One region of the Bacillus cereus group sp. BfR-BA-01383 genome, then DNA from elsewhere that is predicted to be linked to it. Evidence: a T-box and tRNA genes for the amino acid it is inferred to sense, from the RefSeq annotation. Region 1 holds a T-box; the other holds one or more tRNA genes.

Region 1 (4,386 bases):
GGTGTAGTAATCGAAGCAATTGCAAATCGAACATTTCCAAGCCGCGAGAAAGTTATATCTATCATTATTTTATTTACTGGTACGCTGTTTGCAGGTGGTATCTTTGACGGTCTCGGACAAAGTTTTTCTACGAAAGGGATTATCTTTGGACTATTAGCTGCTGTCTCTTTTTCATTCTATGTTTTTGCAAGTGGGCGCGTCGCTACAGATGCTCCACCTTACACGAAAAGCTTTCTCATGACAACAAGTGCTACTCTTATCGTATGTCTATTCTTCCCGCCAACCTTTTTAACAGATGGCGCTTTACAAGCCGGTCTATGGAAATATGCTTTCTTCCTCGGATTATTCGGCGTTGTTGTACCTGTCATTTGTTTTTCAATCGGTGTACCGAAAGTCGGAATAGGACTTGGTACTATTTTAGGTGCAGCTGAATTACCAACTGCTATTATCGCTTCTATTACACTTGTACATGAAGTCGTAACATTCATGCAATGGATTGGGATTATTTTTATAGTGATTGGGATTTTCACTCCTCAGCTGCTTACGGCTAGGAAGGGAAGGAAACATAATAGCGTGCATAGCACATAACAAAAGACCTTTCATTTATTTGAAAGGTCTTTTTCTCTATCTCACTTTACCGCTCCATATAGCTTCTCTATCTCATGCTCAATTTGTTTTACATCGATTCGTTCAAATAATGGCTGCACATTATTAATTCGGTTTGGTAACGTATTTTCTGGTTCCCAAATTTGTTTAACAATCGACAATGTGTTTCGAACTCTTTCACTTGAAAATGGTAAAAATGGTTCCAGGAGATTTGCAAAATTAGCGATAAGATAAACACAGTTACAAATCGTTTCTTCACATGAAACTGGGTCATCTTCTCTTTGTTTCCAAGGCTGTTTTTCATCAAAATATTTATTTGCAAAACGTACTGCCTCAAATATTGTCTCTAATGCCACCTTAAATTTAGTTTGCTCAATCGCCTCTCCTACATTTTTATATAATCCTTCTATTTTATCTTTCAGCTCTATATCAATAGTTCCCTTCGGCACCGTACCATCATAATATTTTTCAATAAACTTTAATGTGCGGTTCACGAAGTTTCCATATGCACCTAACAATTCACTATTATGACTGTAAATAAATTCACGCCATGAAAAGTCAGTGTCACGATTTTCTGGTGCATTGACTGTTAAAAAGTAACGAATAGAATCTGGACCATAGCGTTCCAATATGTCAGGTACCCATACTGCCCAGTTTTTACTTGTCGATAACTTTCTTTTTTCAACCGTTAAATATTCATTCGAAACGATATGGCGCGGGATTGCTTCCTCTCCTATTCCAAGTAATACAGCTGGCCAAATGATAGAATGAAATGGAATATTATCCTTCCCGTGTACATAATATGTTTTCGCATCTCTCTCCCAAAACTTTTGATCATCTTTTCCTGTTTCTTTAGCCCAATGTTTACTCGCTGAATAATACCCTGTCACAGCTTCAATCCATACGTAAATTTTCTTATCTTCGTATCCCGCTACCGGAATTGGAACCCCGATTGGTAAATCTCGTGACACCGCCCTATCTTGTAATCCTTCTTTTACATATCTTTCTGTTAGCTGAATTGCATTGTCACGCCATGTTCCTTTTTGCTTTGCGATTTCTACAGACTCTTTAATTTGGTGCTGAAATTTATGCAATGCGAAATAGAAATGTTCTGTTTCCTGTACTGATGGCGTACTACCACATAACTTACATTTCTTTTCTAACAAATCGAGCGGATCTAAAATAGCAGAACAAGCATCGCATTGGTCTCCTCTTGCTGCTTCATGACAATGGGGACATATTCCTTCTACATAACGATCCGGCAAAAACTGCGTACACGTTTCGCAATATGCTTGTTCCACTGTTTTTTTATAAATATAGTCTTCTTCTAATAAACGCAAAAAAACTTTTTGAACAGTTTCATGATGGTGATCACTATCGGTACGTGTATAGCAATCATACGTAAAACCGAGATCCTGAAAACATCGCTGGAATTCTTCATGATACTTATCAGCAATTTCTTTCGCGGTCACACCTTCTTGTTTTGCTCTAATTGCAATCGGTGTTCCATTACAATCACTTCCCGAAACATACAACACATTCTCACCTTTTGCCCGGTAATAACGTGCTAAAATATCTCCAGGTAACAAACTAGCAATATGCCCAAGGTGTAACGAACCATTCGCATACGGCCAAGCGCCTCCAATAAAAATACTCATCTTAAATTCCTCCTTTAAAATATAAAAAGCCCCACCCCTATCTTAAAAAAAGATAAGGGCGGGGCTGTATAAACAGTCGCGGTACCACCTTATTTCGCCAATTACTCACATAATTAGCCTTAACAAGTACGGAGCTCTATGCTCTTATACTGTGGTTTTGATAACGAGTACCAACTCTCGTCGCCGCCTACTATTATCATTTGATAAGTTCAGGACGAAGCTCAAAGACCATTGTTCAAATGAATATTCTTGCTTCTTCTCAGCTACCGAAGCTCTCTGGAAAGAATGTTTTCATCCTACTTTTCCTTTTCAACGCTTTTACGTATAACACGTATTTTACGACTAAATAACAGAAAAATCAAACTTCAATTCAAAAAAAACAGGAAATCTCACCCTCCTGCCGAATATCTATACGTTCATAAAAGGAGGGATAACATTGAATCAAAAACAACTAAGCACTATTAATAAAAAAAGCTGGAATGCAGCAGCCTATGAAGCATGGACGAATCGCCACGGTGCACCAGAAAATTATGCGAAAAAGCTCATGGAAGATCCCATGCGCGAAGTAGCACATTATTTACCTTACATACAATCTCCAAAAGGAAAACATATTATTAATTTACTCGGGTCAAAAGGTAATAAAGCCGTTGCTTTCGCCCTTTTAGGAGCTGACGTAACGGTTGTTGATATTTCAGCAAGTAATGCGAAATATGCAAATGAACTTGCAGAAGCAGCAGATGTCTCTATCCAGTACATCGTCTCTGACGTATTAGATGTAAAACTCTCCGAATCATTTGATATCGTATTACTGGAACTTGGTGTACTCCATTATTTTTTAGATTTAAAACCGCTCTTTACAAAAATCTCTCAATTACTAAAGCCAGGCGGAATGCTTATCCTTCGTGATTACCATCCAATATACACAAAGCTATTAGGAGTAGACCATCCATCATTTCGAGCAAGTGGAAATTATTTCGATGAAGAATTAATTGAAGATGATGTTGCTTACAGCATTCTTCTTACAGAAGTACAAAAAGAGTCTTTACCGAAAACAACCATCCGTCGCTGGACGTTAGGAGAAATTATTACAACGCTCGCGGAAGAACATTTTAAAATTGAAAAACTAGTTGAAGAACACGGGTCTCATCAAAGATGGGTCTTCCCTTCTACTGCACCAGAAGGAATTGAAGAACGAATACCAGGTCTATATACAATAATTGCGACAACATGCAAAAAAGGATCCCTTCACGGATAGGATCCTTTTTGCATGCTCACGCATATAAGTTGAGGTTGGAGATTACCATAATTCTGTAGAATAGGACACAAGATATTTCAACATTTTGTCTCTGACTTACGTCGTCAAAAAGGGGTATGACCAACATAACGAAGAGTAATGTTTCAGTTGATAGTGATAATCGTTATCAGCTAATTAGAAGTATACATGATGTTATTTCAAATTACAATAGCCTTTCTAATATTTATTTATGAATTTTTGGATATACAAATGTATACATTTTAAGAACATTTATTAATATCAATCTCTCTTTTTTACTTTAAAATATATCTTTCTCTCTCCCATTCTGTCTGCTATAATTCCTAAAGGAAAGAAGAAAGCTTTATTCCAATAGGAATAGAGCTTTCTTTCAATCTTTTACATTAATTAATCCTAATACTAAGATTTTAAAAAGGAGGCTTTTTATCATATGAATTTTATTAGCATTCGAAAAAAACTAATGTTCATGATGGGAACGATTTGTGCTTTATTCGGCATCGCCTTAGCATTCATTTTATACTTCGCTATCGATCAGTCACATAAAGCTGAAGCACTACAAACAGATATTTCTCCTCTTGCAACAGACTTAAAAGAGCGCGGAGACGCTTATCAAGTACAACTATCTGCTTTAAGAGGTTATTTACTACAACATGATCAGGTCGAATTGGACAAGTTTAATGAGATGAGTAAAGGTCTTGAGGATTCAAAAGATAAGCTTCTTTCTAATCCAAATATTTCTCAGTCCGTAAAAAACACAATGGAATTAGGATCCACTTGGAGAAAATTTATTGAAGAAAAAGTTTTCCCTCTTGCAAAAGAACAAAAGTGGGAAGAGGCTTTGCAAGTTGC
Region 2 (4,386 bases), on a different contig from region 1:
AAAGTAGCTGAAATGAATAAAGAGATGCAAGATTTATCATTAGAACAGTTAGATGTTTTATGGGAAGAGGCAAAACAAACAGAGCGTTAATAGGGGGATTTTATATGCGTCTAGATAAGTTTTTGAAAGTATCACGTTTAATTAAAAGAAGAACATTAGCGAAGGAAGTAGCTGACCAAGGGAGAATAGCAATTAATGGTCAAGTGGCAAAAGCGAGTTCAGATGTGAAAGTGGCTGATGAATTAACAATTCGTTTTGGTCAAAAAATAGTAACTGTAAAAATAAATGAATTAAAAGAAACGACTAAAAAAGAAGATGCAGCAAACATGTATAGCTTAGTTCGTGAGGAAAAAGTAAAAGCGGAAGAAGGCTTGTTCTAAAATAGGTTATCCCCTCATACATTACTATTAGCTAGTATAAATCTATGGGGGGATTTACGTGAATAATGGTTACTCACCTACGTCTTCTAATCAACAAAACGTTTCAATAGAGCATGATATTATTATGCGCGGCAGGCGTGTAATCGATATTACTGGTGTAAAGCAGGTAGAGAGTTTTGATAGCGAAGAGTTTTTGCTTGAGACCGTAATGGGTTTTTTAACAATTCGTGGTCAAAATTTACAAATGAAAAATTTAGATGTAGAAAAAGGCGTTGTATCGATTAAAGGCAAAGTTCATGAGATGCTGTATATTGATGAGAATCAAGGGGAGAAAACTAAAGGTTTCTTTAGTAAGTTGTTTAAATGAGCCTAACAATTCAGTTGTATACAATGCTTTCAATGATTGGAATGGGCGCTTGGATTGGAGCATCTTTAGATACATATCAACGTTTTTTAAAGCGTCAAGAACGTAAACGTTGGCTTGTATTTATACATGATATACTATTTTGGATTGTCCAAGCATTATTCGTTTTTTATGTATTACTGCTTGTGAATGAAGCAGAATTACGTATATATGTGTTTTTGGCATTATTATGTGGTTTTGCGGCATATCAAAGCTTGTTGAAAGCATTATACATGAAGCTGTTAAATTTTCTCATCTATATTTTTATGCAAACAACACATTTTTTTGTTCAAATTATAAAGCTACTCATGATAAAACCTGTTATTATTATAGCGCAGCTATTTATTGCATTTATATTATTCTTATTTCGTATACTGCTTTCAATTGGACATGTGTTATGGAAAATGGTGATTTGGATATTACTTTTCATATGGAAAGTTTTTTTCTGGCCTGTTCGATTTATTGTTTCGCTCATATGGAAACTTCTCCCTAATCGTGTTAAACTTTTTATAATGAAACATGTAGGTTTCCTGCAATATATAGTAAAATTGAAGGGACATATCTTCCAATTATGGGAGCGTATAAAAAAGAAGTTAGGGGGACCTCGGAAATGAGGGAACTGAGACAAAGAACAATCGAAAAACAGAGTCCAAATCCTGTTAAAGAGCATATAATACAAACGGATGAGAACAGGAAGCGACTTTATCGCCGTTTAGCGGTTTTTCTTGTCTTTGCTTTTACAATTATTGCGAGTATTAGTGTAACGTTTTATCAACAAAACAGTTCCATTAAAGCAAAAGAAGCAAAAGTTAAGGACATGAAAAAAGAATTGGATTCATTAACGAATAAAGAAAAAAGTCTAAAAGACGAAGTTCAAAAGTTAAATGATGAAGAGTACGTATTAAAGATTGCTAGAAGGGATTATTTCTTCTCTGGAAAAGGGGAGATAATTTTTCCTGTATCTAAGTAGAGTATGTCTTATTGACACTATATTTTAGGATTATATATAATAAAGTAAAATTTGACTTTTTAACCACTAAGGAGGAGCATTTTTTTTATGTCAATCGAGGTAGGCAGCAAGTTACAGGGTAAAGTAACAGGTATTACAAATTTTGGGGCTTTTGTGGAGCTGCCAGAAGGCTTAACGGGTCTTGTTCATATTAGTGAAGTTGCTGATAATTATGTGAAAGATATTAACGATCACTTAAAAGTGGGCGACCAAGTAGAAGTAAAAGTTATTAACGTTGAAAAAGATGGTAAGATTGGTTTATCTATTAAAAAAGCGAAAGAGCGTGAAAAAACAGAAGGAGATCGTCCACGTGGTGAATACCAACGCGGTGGCGGCGATCAACAACGTTCTGGACGTCCACAACGTAATAATAATCGTTCTTTCAACAGAGATAACCGCGGTGGCGGTAATGACCGAGCTCCAAAAGAAACATTTGAGCAAAAAATGGCACGCTTCTTAAAGGATAGTGAAGATCGTTTAACTTCTTTAAAGCGTAACACAGAATCTAAACGTGGTGGCCGTGGCGCACGTCGCGGATAATAAGACCGTTTAATTCTTAACATATAGAGAGGTACCCGGAGTAATTGCTCGGGGTGCTTTTTTATGTGAGAAAATATATTTTTTAAAAAAGTTTTCAAGATGTGTTGACTTTAAATTATATCTGATGTAAGATACTAATTGTCCGTTAAATAAGACGACATGGCGGTGTAGCTCAGCTGGCTAGAGCGTACGGTTCATACCCGTGAGGTCGGGGGTTCGATCCCCTCCGCCGCTATATTTATTTTAACGGCCCGTTGGTCAAGTGGTTAAGACACCGCCCTTTCACGGCGGTAACACGGGTTCGAATCCCGTACGGGTCATCTAAAAAGATCATGCAAATTTGCATGATCTTTTTTTGTTAAATAAATCAAGACATACAACACTTCTACAAAATCACCCTATATTTTCTGAATCTTCCATTAAATCATTGGGGATAAATTACATACTGTGTATATATGTAGATTTATTTCGAATAAAAAGTCGAACGATTATAAAAGTGAAAACTGTTGTTTTGACAAAAATCCCAATAATCATCTTTTATAATGATAGTAATTAAACTATGCAGGTGGTGTTAAAAATATGCCTAAAGCAGGAAGGAATACTATGAATACAAGTGCATTAGCAATGAATGAAGGTCAGCTTGGAACAATAAAGTGGACGAGTAAGTTGCGAATGAAGTTTGAGCAAGTTTTCTTTAGATGGGGATTTATTATTGTTGTTATTGGTTTTCTTTTGGGACGAGCATATATATTAACGAATATTTTACCGTTTGCACTGCCGTTTTTCGCTGCTGTTTATGTTATGAAGCGGGATAAAATGCCGCTCGCGTTCTTGGCTCTAATGGGGGGAGCACTTTCAGTTTCGATAGATAATCTATTTTTTACTTTTGCATCTATCTTTACCTTCTTCATTTATAATATCTTCTTTAGTCGGTTTACACGTAAAACTGTTGGACTTGTTCCATTCCAAGTATTTATCTCCGCATTAACCGCACATTTAGTTGTAGTCTATTTCGCACAACAAACTGTCACCATGTACGATTTACTCGTTAGTACGATTGAGGCAGGACTTAGCTTTGTATTAACTATGATATTTTTACAAAGTGTTCCGCTTTTAGTAGAAAGGAAAGGGAAACAGCAAGCATTAGAGACAGAAGAAATTGTTTGTTTAATTATATTACTAGCATCTGTATTAACAGGTACAACAGATTGGTTTGTATATGATGCTTCTATTCAACATATTTTTACTAGGTATTTGGTGCTAGTGTTTGCATTTATTGCAGGTGCTGCTACAGGGTCTACAGTAGGAGTCGTTACTGGATTGATATTAAGTTTAGCAAATGTGTCCAGTTTGTCTCAGCTCAGTTTGCTTGCCTTTTCTGGATTGCTTGGTGGGTTGTTAAAAGAAGGGAAGCGTCTAGGCGTTAGTTTGGGTTTATTAATTGGAACAAGCTTGATTACGCTATATGTAGACAAGCAAACAAACATTATAACAACTTTAATTGAATCTGGTGTGGCGATTGTGTTCTTTTTATTAACACCGAAACTTGTTATGGATCGCATTGCTAAATTTATGCCAGGTACACAGGAACATTCGCAAGATCAACAGCAATATTTAAGAAGAATGCGTGATGTTACAGCGACTAAAATCAATCAATTTGCAAATGTGTTTGCTGCTTTATCTAATAGCTTTTCTGTATATGGGTATGTGGAGGAGGAAGATAAAGAGACAGAAGCAGATTTGTTCTTAAGTACAATTACTGCAAAAACATGTCAAACGTGTTTTAAAAAGGACCAATGCTGGGTGGTTAATTTCGACAAAACGTACGACTATATGAAACAAATAATGAGTGAAACAGAAGAAGGGACATTGCAACATAATCGGAAGTTAGTTCGTGAATGGGACAAGCATTGTGTAAGAGGAAAAAAAGTGACGGATTTAGTAGCAGGTGAATTAGATCACTTTTATGAGGGACAGAAATTACGAAAACAAATGAAGGAAAATCGTAGAATAGTAGCAGAACAATTATTGGGTGTATCAAAAGTTATGGAGGA

The links. A T-box is a leader RNA that pairs with one kind of tRNA and senses whether it is charged. The one in region 1 lies ahead of metG (methionine--tRNA ligase), so its partner is inferred to be a tRNA-Met.
Positions count from the first base shown of each region.
Region 2: it encodes a tRNA-Met, which carries the amino acid that the T-box ahead of metG (methionine--tRNA ligase) is inferred to sense. The anticodon was not compared.

Region 1 is NZ_JAKUFP010000010.1:136,654-141,039, reverse strand. It holds gene MR065_RS12635 (EamA family transporter) at 1-588, shown strand, start outside; gene metG (methionine--tRNA ligase) at 630-2,264, opposite strand; T-box leader at 2,316-2,586, opposite strand; gene MR065_RS12625 (class I SAM-dependent methyltransferase) at 2,701-3,519, shown strand; gene MR065_RS12620 (methyl-accepting chemotaxis protein) at 3,968-4,386, shown strand, end outside.
Region 2 is NZ_JAKUFP010000034.1:27,974-32,359, forward strand. It holds gene yabN (bifunctional methyltransferase/pyrophosphohydrolase YabN) at 1-90, shown strand, start outside; gene MR065_RS22385 (RNA-binding S4 domain-containing protein) at 105-380, shown strand; gene yabP (sporulation protein YabP) at 439-747, shown strand; gene yabQ (spore cortex biosynthesis protein YabQ) at 744-1,397, shown strand; gene divIC (cell division protein DivIC) at 1,394-1,753, shown strand; gene MR065_RS22405 (S1 domain-containing RNA-binding protein) at 1,841-2,332, shown strand; tRNA gene MR065_RS22410 (tRNA-Met) at 2,494-2,567, shown strand; tRNA gene MR065_RS22415 (tRNA-Glu) at 2,581-2,652, shown strand; gene spoIIE (stage II sporulation protein E) at 2,912-4,386, shown strand, end outside.